DNA from 3 places in the Bacillus sp. 05T22 genome. Region 2 is predicted to be linked to each of the others. Evidence: riboswitches for the same ligand, from Rfam matches in the RefSeq annotation. Region 2 holds a riboswitch; each other region holds the start of a gene.
What was found. A riboswitch is a leader RNA that binds a small molecule or an ion and turns the genes downstream of it on or off. The one in region 2 is predicted to bind S-adenosylmethionine.
Positions count from the first base shown of each region.

Region 1: it holds a riboswitch for S-adenosylmethionine, as region 2 does, so the genes downstream of both, AC1DIT_RS17525 (M20 family metallopeptidase) here and AC1DIT_RS03080 (YezD family protein) in region 2, are expected to answer to the same signal.
Region 3: it holds a riboswitch for S-adenosylmethionine, as region 2 does, so the genes downstream of both, AC1DIT_RS17545 (MetQ/NlpA family ABC transporter substrate-binding protein) here and AC1DIT_RS03080 (YezD family protein) in region 2, are expected to answer to the same signal.

Region 1 covers NZ_JBFTMC010000061.1:6,665-10,857, forward strand. Annotated here, with positions in the region: gene AC1DIT_RS17520 (AAA domain-containing protein) at 1-2,236, shown strand, start outside; SAM riboswitch class I at 2,323-2,427, shown strand; gene AC1DIT_RS17525 (M20 family metallopeptidase) at 2,521-3,723, shown strand; partial or broken gene AC1DIT_RS17530 (GNAT family N-acetyltransferase) at 3,802-4,161, shown strand; gene AC1DIT_RS17535 (GNAT family N-acetyltransferase) at 4,190-4,193, shown strand, end outside.
Region 2 covers NZ_JBFTMC010000005.1:50,737-54,929, forward strand. Annotated here, with positions in the region: gene sat (sulfate adenylyltransferase) at 1-915, opposite strand, end outside; gene AC1DIT_RS03075 (phosphoadenylyl-sulfate reductase) at 961-1,665, opposite strand; gene AC1DIT_RS03080 (YezD family protein) at 1,752-1,895, opposite strand; SAM riboswitch class I at 1,965-2,073, opposite strand; gene lysA (diaminopimelate decarboxylase) at 2,179-3,495, opposite strand; lysine riboswitch at 3,827-4,009, opposite strand; gene AC1DIT_RS03090 (DUF3888 domain-containing protein) at 4,098-4,193, opposite strand, start outside.
Region 3 covers NZ_JBFTMC010000061.1:10,934-15,126, reverse strand. Annotated here, with positions in the region: gene AC1DIT_RS17555 (methionine ABC transporter ATP-binding protein) at 1-498, opposite strand, end outside; gene AC1DIT_RS17550 (acyl-CoA dehydrogenase family protein) at 505-1,665, opposite strand; gene AC1DIT_RS17545 (MetQ/NlpA family ABC transporter substrate-binding protein) at 1,679-2,497, opposite strand; SAM riboswitch class I at 2,557-2,646, opposite strand; gene AC1DIT_RS17540 (YdcF family protein) at 2,818-3,447, opposite strand; gene AC1DIT_RS17535 (GNAT family N-acetyltransferase) at 3,776-4,193, opposite strand, start outside.

The DNA.
Region 1 (4,193 bases), on a different contig from region 2:
AGAGTGGCATCAGGCGTTAGCATATGAGATTAAACATTGGAAAACGATAGGCGGTAGTAAGCTATCTATTATAAATGGCCGTTTTTTATATACAGATTATGAGAGTACAGTGTATGTATTTCAGCTTATTTCGGAAGTAAGCTTACCTGATGGTACACCAATCCGAATTGAATTTGATGGTGAGGAAGCAACAGGAGAAGTGCTATCTGTACATGGATTAGAAATCGAACTGAAATTAAATGATTATATACAAGGCGAAATAAGAGAAGCGATTTTATATAGTGAACCATGGCAGTTATTAGAGCAATTACAAGAGCGGTTGAAAGAAGTTCGAAAAGATAAGCAAAAGCGTCAGCGTGTAAAACGTCTTTTGGATGGAAAGAGTGCGCCAAAGCATATTGAAAAGATGAAAAATCCGAAGAATGAACTTGCATATCGTTCTTTTTATAATCCGACAACATATGTTTGGGGACCGCCTGGAACAGGGAAATCTTATAACTTATCACGCATTATCTCGGCTCATTATCAAAAAGGAAAATCAGTACTTGTACTTGCTCACAGTAATGCGGCAGTTGATGTATTAATGAGTGAAGTAACAAAGCAAATCGAAAAGAAAGAAAAATGGACACCAGGAGAAATCGTCCGGTATGGATTTAGTCAACATGAACATATACGTAACCATGAAACGTTGCTTGCTTCTAGATTAGTGGAAACAACGAATGGGTCATGGGGAGAAGAAAAGCTCTATTTAGAGGAAATGCGCCAAGATTTACGTCAAAAAATCTTATCTTATAAGGCGACTGCTTCTGATAAGAAACGTATACAAGAAATTGAAGGCGATCTCAGAAAGCAAAGAGCGAAAATTAAAGAGGTAGAAAGAGAATATATTGAAAATGCACAGGTAATTGGTGCAACGCTATCTAAATGCGCAATTGATTCTCTTGTTTATGAACGAACATTTGACTTAGTTGTTGTAGATGAAGTGAGTATGGCATATGTGCCACAAATCGCATTAGCTGCTTCTCTTGGTAAGCGAATTGTCGTTTGTGGTGATTTTTTACAGTTACCTCCAATTACGATGGCAAATCATGAGCTTGTTAGAAAGTGGCTCGGGGAAGATATGTTTTATCATGCGGGGATTGTGCAATCGGTAAATAGTTATGAAAAGCATCCGAATTTATTTATGTTGCAAGAACAAAGACGTATGCATGCAGATATATCTAAATTTACAAACTCATTTATTTATAAGAATAGAGTGTTCGACCATCCTTCTGTTTCGGCAAGGCAAGAATTAGCGAAATTACAGCCGTTTGCAAATGAAGCGACAGCTCTGTTTGATACAAGTTTAATGGGAGCTTATTCTTTAAAAGATGCCGCTTCTGGTTCTCGTTTTAATATTATGTCCGGTTTAGTTGCAATGCAAATGATCTTAATTGGATTATTAGATGGGGTGCAATCGATTGGAGTTGTAACGCCATATCGGGCACAGTCTCGGTTCTTATCAACATTTATAAGAGAAGTATTGCAAAAAACAAAGTATCGAAATACACCTGTTCTAGCAGCGACAGTTCATAAATTTCAAGGATCTGAACGAGACATGATGATATTTGATACGGTAGATAGTTATCCGCAAGAGCGCCCTGGCGTGTTATTCTTTGATCATAAGAATCATCGTCTTGTAAACGTTGCAGTATCAAGGGCAAGAGGGAAGTTCATCCAGTTATCGGATTGTCAGTATATGCGGAAAAACCTTTCTAGAAAACAAGCGCTATCTCACTTAACTGCTCACATAGAAAGACACGGAAATGTATATGATCGTACAACATCGCGTCCATTGTTAGAACGAAAAATTACAAAACGCTTGAGATGGTTTATGCAAATGAATTTGGAAGAGACGAAAGCATTATTAAAAGACATTCTGTCAGCAAAACAAAAAATTATTATTTCGCTTCCAAGTACAAGACAAGTAGATAAAAGGGTATGGCAGGCGTTAATGCGTACAACAGCGCAAGTAACAATCTATAGCGATGGACCAATTCCATTAAAAAATGTGAGAGTACAAAGGCAAAATAAATCACTCCCATTTGTATGTATTGATGATGAAATCTTTTGGGTAGGTGCTCCGTTAACATCGCAAATGATGTTTGAAGGAAGTCCGGAATTCCCTTTTATAAGTGCGAGAATGCATGCACCTGAAACGATTGGCGTTTTAAAAGGTTTTTTAGATATTCGTTAAAATCGGATCGTAATTCCTTGACATTTAGTCGGAATAAAACTAGAATGAAAATAATTTAATGCAATTTTATGAAAATAAAAATGATTTTCTTATCACGAGAGGTGGAGGGACTGGCCCTATGAAACCTCGGCAGCGGATTCGATATGAATACTGTGCCAATTCCAGCAAGTGAAAGACTTGAAAGATAAGAAAGAAGGCCATTTTTGAATCTGTATTTTTTAAGCCTCTTTCTATCTTTTGGAAAGAGGCTTTTTTATGTGCAAATTTAAAGGAGGAATAGGGAAATGGGAACAACACAAGTAACGTCACACCGAAATAGCATTACTGAAAGTATAGAAAGAAATAAAGAAAAATACTTACAAACAAGTCATGATATACATGCGAATCCTGAAATTGGAAATCAAGAATTCTTTGCATCTAGAACATTAAGTTTACTTTTAGGGAGTGCAGGATTTCAGCTTCAGCACAATATAGCAGGGCATGAAACAGGATTTATCGCACGGAAAAGTTCAGGGAAACAAGGACCCATAATTGCCTTTTTAGCGGAGTATGATGCTTTGCCTGGATTAGGCCATGCGTGTGGTCATAATTTAATTGGCACAATAAGCGTTGCGGCAGCGATTGCATTATCGGAAACAATTGAAGAAATTGGTGGTGAAATCGTTGTATTTGGGACACCAGCAGAAGAAGGTGGGCCGAATGGAAGCGCAAAAGCAAGTTATGTGAAAGCAGGTTTGTTTAACAATATTGATGCAGCACTTATGATTCACCCTAGCGGAAAAACAGCAACGACAAGTCCTTCACTAGCAGTTGATCCACTTGATTTTCATTTTTATGGAAAGTCTGCACATGCGGCTGCTTCCCCAGAAGAAGGAATTAATGCGTTAGATGCAATTATTCAGCTTTATAATGGCATTAATGCACTTCGCCAACAACTTCCATCAGATGTGAAAATTCATGGTGTCATTACAGAAGGAGGGAAGGCACCAAATATTATTCCAGATTACGCATCGGCACGTTTCTTTATTCGCGCAGCAACACGTAAAAGATGTGCTGAAGTAACTGAAAAAGTACGAAATATTGCGCAAGGTGCAGCGCTAGCAACAGGAACAACAGTAAAAATTAATCAGTTTCAAAATGAAATCGATGAACTATTAGTGACAAAAACATTTAATGAAGTGGTTGCGGAGGAATTAGAAAACCTTGGTGAAAATGTAAATCGTAAAGAGAGACTTGGAATCGGTTCAACAGATGCAGGAAATGTGAGTCAAGTCGTACCAACGGTTCATCCTTATATTAAAATTGGGCCGGATAATTTAGTTGCACATACGAATGAATTTAGAGAAGCAGCTCGTTCGGAACTTGGCGATAAAGCATTAGTTACATCCGCAAAAGCATTAGCGTATGCAGCATATCGATTAATTACAGAAGAAGGAACGCTTGATCAAATTAAGGAAGAGTTTAAAGAAGCACAGAGAAATCAATAATGTGATTCATATTGTGGAGGTGTTCGTTTGAAATTTTATTTATAATACAGCTAGATACATAGAAAAGGGGAATTGTTCATGCAAATAACAAATGAACGAGCAATGTTACGATTAATAGATACAAATGATGCCGAAAAATTATTTTCAATTGTGGAAGGGAATAAAGAAATATGGACGTATTTAATAGCTAAAATGGATAGCTATCAAGATATGGAGCGATATGTTGAAACGGCAGTAAAACGATATGAAAAGGGAACGGATTTACCATTTGTTGTTATAGATCAAAAAACGAATGAAGTTGTAGGCAGTACACGTTTGTACAGTATTTCAAATAATAACAAAACGGTTGAACTCGGCCAAACTTGGTATCATCCGAGTGTACAACGAACAAGTATGAATACGGAATGTAAGTACATGTTATTGCAATATGCGGTACAAAATGGACCTGTATAAATAGGAGGCAAACATGA
Region 2 (4,193 bases):
CCCTAACTCTTCTACTGTAAAATTCGTAAAAATCTCTTGCGCTTCGTACGTACCGTAATAATTCCCTACCCCAGCATGATCACGCCCCACAATGAAGTGCGTACAACCAAAGTTTTTTCTAACCAGTGCGTGAAATATCGCTTCACGTGGTCCTGCATAGCGCATTGCTGCTGGAAAAACACTTAAAAAGACACGGTCACTCGGATAATAATTTTTCAAAAGCACTTCATAACTTTCCATACGTACATCAGCTGGAATATCATCTGATTTCGTTTCACCAACGAGCGGATTTAAAAATAAGCCATCTACAATTTCCAGTGCAGACTTTTGAATATATTCATGTGCACGATGAACAGGATTTCTCGTTTGAAAACCTACCACTGTTTTCCAGCCACGTTTTGCAAACTCTGCACGTGTTTCACTTGGATCTAAATGATAAGAAGCAAACTTATCATTTTCAAAACGCTTCACAAGCGTAATTGTTCCTCCAACATAAACATTTGGCCTGTCATATAACTTTTTCACACCTGGATGGGCAGTATCAGTCGTTTTATAAACAAGCAATGCTTCCTTGTCTTTATCCGGTGTAAAAATATCTTCTATTTGAATCACACCATATGTGGTCCTTTCTTTGACAAGACGAACCTCTTCACCAATTTTTAATTGCTTCGCCTTCTCTTCTGTTATTGGTAGTGTAATAGGTATACTCCATACATCACCACTTACTAAACGCATGTTTTCTATAACAGATTGATAATCTTTCTTTCCTAAAAATCCAGTAAGCGGGCTATAACCACCTATTGCAACAAGCTCTAAATCACTTAAAGCAATTTTGTCCAATTCAATTTCTTTTGTAATCCCCTTTATTTCATATGTTTCATCAATACGATTTACTAATATTTTGGTTTTACTCATTCCCCTGTCCGCCTCTTTCACATATATTTAAAATCAACCATGACCTTATTGATCATGAAGGCCACATTCCGTTTTCATCTTTCCAGCCCATCGTCCATCCCTTGAATCTCCCCTCTCTCCCACAGGCAACGTACATTTTTCACACCCTATACTTGGGTAACCCATGTCGTGCAATGGATTATAAGGCAAATCATGCTTATATACGTAACGCCACACTTCCTTCCACGTCCAATGAATAAGCGGACAAATTTTAATAGATTGGAAGCGATGATCCTGATTTATAAACCTTGTATGTTTACGCGTTTCAGATTGTTCCCTTCTTAGCCCTGATATCCACGCTTTTCCATTCGATAAGGATTCCTCAAGTGATAAAATTTTCCTTAATTTACAACAAAGATTCGGATTATGTTCCCACAAACGATCCCCATGCTTTTTCGCTTGCTCCTCAAGCGTTAGCGAGGGTTGCTTTTCAATAATTTCAAGATCCGGAAACCTTTCGCGCACCCGCTTAATTAAATCGTATGTTTCTTGAAAATGAACGTTTGTATCTAAAAATACAACTTTTGCAGATGGATTTACTTGGTTTATAAGATGTAACAACACCATCCCCTCTACACCAAAGCTACATGCGTATACAATTTCATTTTCATAATGTTTATAGGCCCACTCTAATACTTGTAACGCTCCTTTTGTTTCATCTTTCTCAAAAAAAGAAACGAAATCCTCTTTCCACGTTTCATACGTCAGCATGTTCTTTCCCCCCTGTAACGCAAAAAGACGGTTTTAACCTAATAAAATAGATTAAAACCGCCTCTAGTTTTTCTAGTCAGCGCTTTTTACTTTAAGCGTACCTTTTCACTTTTTTCAAGCTGAATCACTTTTCCATCTTGCACAACAATTGTAATAGAACCATATTTCATATCCGCAAGCATCGTTTGAATTTTCTCAGCTACTTCGTCAAAATGTCCACGCACTCCCACGAACAGCCCCCCTTTTTATTCATAAAAAAAATCTTTTCCATTTCGAAAAGACTGTTCGGTAATATATTTACCTTATCTTTCAAAATGGATGCCATTTTGCTGGACTTAGCACCTTGCTTCTTATAAGCAGGTTGCTGAGCTTCGTAGGGCCAGTTCCCTCCGCTTCTCTTGATAAGCTTTGTATTTGTATTTTATCATAATTCTGATTTTTTCAATCCTAGTTTTCCGATATATTTTATATTTTTTAAAAGGGGTTGCTCTATTTGAACAACTCCTTTTATCACTACACAAGCTCTTTTATACGTATGCGATCGTTCCCAATTATATTTTCATATGTTTCACGTTCAACAACAACTTGTGATGCCCCGCCTTTTGCAAATACTACAGCCGGTCTGCGAATCCGATTATAATTATTAGCCATAGAATATCCATATGCTCCTGTACAAGAGATCGCTAACAAATCTGCTGTAGCAACTTGCGGCAGTTCTATATCCCAAATAAGCATATCTCCACTCTCACAACACTTTCCAGCAATTGAAACAACTTCTTCAGCCTCTTCTTTCCCTCGATTTGCTAGCATCGCCTCATAACGAGCTCCATATAAAGCTGGTCTTAAATTATCTGTCATTCCCCCATCGACTGACACATATTTACGAATGCCAGGGATATCTTTTACAGCTCCTACTGTATAAATTGTTGTTCCTGCATCCCCAACAATACTACGACCTGGTTCAATCCATATTTCAGGAAGTGGATAATTATTTCTTGTAAATTGTTCTCTCACTGCATCTGTTACAGCATGCACATATGTTTCAAGGGTAAGTGGTGTATCAGCTTCTGTATAACGAATACCAAAACCTCCACCAACATTTAACACTGTTACAACATAACCAGTCTGTTCTCTTATCTCTTCTAAAAAGTTATGCAATACTTCAATCGCTCGAACAAATCCTGCTGTTTCAAAAATTTGTGATCCAATATGTGAATGAATACCTAACACATTATAATTTGATTTCTCTAGTGCTATTTGAGTCGCCTGCATTGCCTGACCAGTCGAAACTCCAAAACCAAATTTCGAATCATCTTGCCCTGTTGTAATATATTCATGTGTATGCGCCTCTACTCCAGGTGTAACTCGAATTAATATATTTACAATTTTTCCATACTGCTGTGCTAAGTCATGTAATATTTCCATTTCAAAGAAATTATCTACCACAAAGCAGCCAACATCTGCTTGCAGCGCCATGACAATCTCTTCTTCGGTCTTATTATTACCATGAAAATGAATGCGTGATGCAGGAAAACCAACTTGCAAAGCAGTATACAATTCGCCCCCAGAAACAACATCTAAAGACATATTTTCTTCACGAGCTACTCGGCACATCTCCATGCACAAGAACGCTTTACTTGCATACGCTACTTGGTAAGAGAATCCACTTTCCTGGAAAGCACGATGAAACGCGCGGCATTTTTCCCGAATAGAAGCCTCATCGTATACATAAAGTGGTGTCCCATACTGTTTGGCTAGCTGCGTTGTATCGCATCCTCCAATTTCTAAGTGTCCTTGCTCATTGATTCGGCTTGTGCCGTGTAAATACATTTGAATTCCTCCCTTATTTCCTCTAAAACTCATAACCCCAATCTTCTTCTATTCATTGCAGCGCGTTTTTAGATAAAGTGAAACTTTAATCAGTGGGAGTTTCATCCCCACTGATTATGAGCCTTCACCAATCGGGCTTTTACGGGTAGTTGATCCTCCACCTAACTTCTTTGTTTTCTCAGAATTTTAAGATATGAGATCCTACTGCCCGTTAAAGCAGGGTAAACAAAAAACGCGCGGAACAATGTTCACACGCGTTTCTTATTAGGAATAATGTATCATGAAAAAATAAACGAGTTGTTATCTTCTCAAATAAGAAACCGCATCAACATCTCCAAATAGCTCTCCATAAAATAAAATCTTATGACAGTACTACATTTATTCAATGTAGTCCCAATATATGAATGACGTGGTCACTCTTACATTTCGGCAATAGTCCCTTTCAATCTATGATCACAGATTCCACTAAATCTCCCATAGCTTACTCTTTCCTATCGCGGCCTCTACCTTTGAGAGTAGATGAGGTAAATCTATTTAATTTTCAAACATCTAATGTTGGTATTAACAATACCAAACGAATAAATTATTTGTCAAACAATTTTTCACATTGTTTTTTTACAATTTAATTTCGTATTATCTGGTAAGCGCTTTATATCTATTTTTTTCACGGTCCATTCTCCCTCATCATTATTAAACGT
Region 3 (4,193 bases), on a different contig from region 2:
TTCATCACAAAGCAATACCTTGGGATCATTTGCTAATGCACGAGCAATCGCAACACGCTGTTTTTGTCCACCACTTAGTTGAGAAGGAAAATGATGCGCTTTATCACTTAAGCCAACAATCTCCAAGCACTCTCTTACACGTTTTTCTCTCTCTTCTTTTGAAACTGATTTCAATTCTAATGGTAAAGCAATATTATCCGATACGTTTTTATTATGAAGAAGATGAAAATGCTGAAAAATCATACCAATTGATTGTCTTGCTGTTCGTAAATCTTTCTTGGATAACTTTGTTAAATCTTTTCCATTTACAATAACTGCACCTGAATCTGGTTTTTCCAATAAATTCATTGTACGTAATAATGTAGACTTTCCAGCACCACTTAATCCAGCAATTCCATATATATCATGTTCCTCAATTTGCAGAGAGACTGATTTTACACCGTGAAATAAACCTTCTTTCGTCTGAAACGTTTTATTGATATCGCGTAGCGTTATCATTTTCACTCACTCCTTTTCAATTGATTTAAAAGCATCATCTGCTAGTAATGAGAGTGTTACATCATCCATCGGTGGATTGTGTAAACCAGCGCGAACATTTACATAATAGCGGTGCAGTGGATTCTTTTCAGATAAGCTTTTTGCCCCTACAATTCTCATTGTCTTATCAACAATTGATATCGCCGCATTCGTCGCAATATATTTCGCTGCTGCTAATTCCGCTTGTAAAGATTGTTTATTTTCCACCTCATCATATTTTTTCGCAACTTGGTATAAAAAAGTACGAGCTTGCAAGAGTTCCAGCTCTAATTCGCCTACTAATCTTCTAACGTTTGGAAGCAAACTAATTGGGTGATTTAAACTATTCGGTTGATATGCTTTCGCAAAATCAATCGCATAATTTCTTGCAGCCTGCGCAATCCCTAAATAACATGCTGGTATATGAAGTAACCATCCAATTCCTTTCGGTTTCGCCTGTGAACCTTTTACATCTGTAAAAAATTCATGTGGGATTTCAACATTCTGTAATACAAGATCATGGCTAGCCGTTCCACGCATCGCAACACTATCCCATGTCTCTTCAATCAACACACCCTTTTCATGTCTTGGAATCACAAATTCTCCTATCTCATCTCGCCCTTCAATGCTTGCAGATATGATGAAATAATCAAGTACGGGCGCCATCGTTGTGAACGTTTTTCTTCCGTTTATAATCCACTTGTCGCCTTTTTGTACAGCTAATGTTTCTGGTTTCCCTCCCCGAGTAGGACTCCCTGTCTTCGGTTCAGTTGCCGCCCTGTTAAAAAGGGCGCCTTTTTTTACTTCTTCACAAAACCAAGAAAACATCTCAGGTTTCCACGAGCGATTTTCCGCAAGTTCCTTCACAATTCCAAGATGCCATCCAATAGACAAAGCTGTTGCTCCATCTCCCTCTGCAATCTTCTCTTGAAATAAAACAAAATCATATAATGAAATCGCCTTCCCACCAAAATCCTTCGGAAGAGTTAATTTTGTATAACCAATACTTTGTAAGTCTTTAATATTTTCAAAAGGAAAAGAGCCTAGTTCACTCAGTTGATGTTCCCTTCCTGCAAATTGCGGAATGAATTCTGTTATCTTCTCCAATACGAGAACTTGTTCTTCTGTTTCTATAAATGATAATGTCATGTCAAGATCTCCTTTACTTTAAGTAGTCAGGAAGCACAAACCCTTCAAATTGTTCTTCAGACTGAATCATCTTTTTGAACTCTGGTGAATGGTACGCTTCAATTAAATCTTTCGCAAATTGTTTTTCTTTATCTTCATCACGAACCGTAACAATAATTCTATGTTGTGATGGTGTTTTTTCTAATTCCAGTGCCTCTTTTAACTTATGTCCAGATGAAATGACAAGGTTTCCGTTAATAATGCCGTAATCTAAATCTTTCATTGCCCTTGGGATTTGTGGTGATTCAAGTGGTACTAATTTGAAATCTTTCTTTTTAAACGTTATATCTTTTTCAGAGATTGTTAAAATATTTACATTTTCTTTTAATTTCACCCAGCCAATCCCTTCTAACATACGTAATGCCCGTTCTAAATTAACTGGATCATTTGGTACCCCAATCTTCATTCCATCTTTCAAATCATCTAATGATTTATGTTTTTCAGAGTATACACCTTGAGGTGCTGATGGAACTTGAATAATACTTGAAATTTTCGCATTATTTTCTTTTGCGTAAGATTTCATAAAAGCAGTACTTTGAAATATATTTGCATCAATATCCTTATTCGTTAATGCTGGATTTGTTTCGTTTGGTGAATTAAACTCAACAATTTTAATTTTGTACCCTTTTTTCTCTAAGTACGGTTGTACCCCTTTTTTCACTTGATCACTGTACGGACCAGGTGTAAAACCTAAACGAATTTCTTTTTGATCGCCCCCTGATGTCTGCGTGCAACCCGTAATGATAAATAAACTACATACAATACTTACAAGTGTAAAAAATAAACGTTTCATCCCTTCTCCTCCTACTAAAAAACAACCTTACATATTAAGAAGGTTGTCATCTTTTTTCCTTCTTATCTACTCGGAATTAGCACCTTTTTTATTACAGATAGGTTGCTGAAGCTTCATTGGGCCGTTCCCTCCACTTCTCTCGATAAGATTATATTTGATTATGCACTCTATTGTGTCACTATTCCGATGAAAATACAAGGTTTTTATTGAAAGTTTTTTCTATAATTTGTAAATTTATAGAAAATCCAAAGCATATTTGCATAAAGAAAAGGATAGACTCGTAGAACTACTCTACCTTTGTCTATCCTTTTCTTTATTTTTTAATCGCCTTTCAACATACGCAAAGGTAACGATGCAACATATCCAATATAAGAACATAATTCTTTAAAGAAAAATGGAATTTCCGTATCTAATGTTTTATATGCTGATGTTGGCGTTGGTGATGCATATGCATCTATCCCAATATGTTTCGCTATTCTCATCGCTCGCTTCATATGAAGAGGATCACTTACAATCGTATACGTATGTAAGCCATTATCAATTCCAACCTGTTTCGCATTCTTTAAATTATCTTCTGTAAAACGCGACTGTGTTTCAATTAATATATCTTCATCCTTTACGTTATGCTTTAATGCATACGCTTTCGCAGTACGTGCTTCTTCCTGCTCTGCTTCAAATTTAGTACCACCTGTAAAAATAATTTTTTTAATACTTCCATTCTTATACAAAGAAATCGCATGATTGATTCTTTCACGAAATACAGGAGATGGTTTTCCGTTCCAAGAAGCTGCTCCTAGTACAATAGCAGCATCTGTATCCACCTCATCCGTTTTAAAGCGATAACTCCAAATATCGTAAGCTGCATAACTTACAAATAGAATGATAGAACTAACCATAAGCAAGAACACTTGCAAGACTCTTCTTTTTTTACTTTTCTTATTTTGTTTCATTTGTACTGGCCTCCGTGCATTATCCATACTTCTAAAAAATAATCTATTTTAAATCATTATATTTGAGTTCATTTGAAAGAAGGCACTTTTCTCAACAATTGATTCGTGCTATAAAGGGTTTTCATTCAAATAGAGGATTTTTAATTTACTATTTTTTGTGGTTCATATTTTATGAATTTAATTTATGTACAAAATTTCTCATACAACTCCATTGTAACGAATTTTTTCACAGAAGGGAATGATGAAACAAAAGTATATAAAAGAAGTAATCATTTTGTAAGAAAAAGAGGTATATTTTTCCCTCTTAGGGACGTATACCTCTTCCACTTCACTTTACAATCCAATATTTCATATGTTGTTCTTCAAGCACACATGTAAAACCGGCTTTTTCTAACACTCTACTTGAAGCGGCATTACTCGTTAAACAATCCGCTTGAATTGTTTGTACTTCTTCAGTCTGCTGCAACCATTTTACAAACGCACGCGCCATTTCAGTCGCATAACCATTTCCTTGATAATTTGATACGATACTATATCCAATCTCCACTGTACCAGTTGAATCCGGTGCACCTTTACAGCCCATTTCACCAATAATGATATTGTCTTCCTTATGAATAATGAGTCCACTCCACTTACTTTGCTTTGGATTTTTCCGTAAACCTTCCGCAACCCATGGTAAAATATCTTTATAATCAGGCATTGGCCATTCTAAAGATATTTTATATGGTATGATTTCTTGCAGCTCT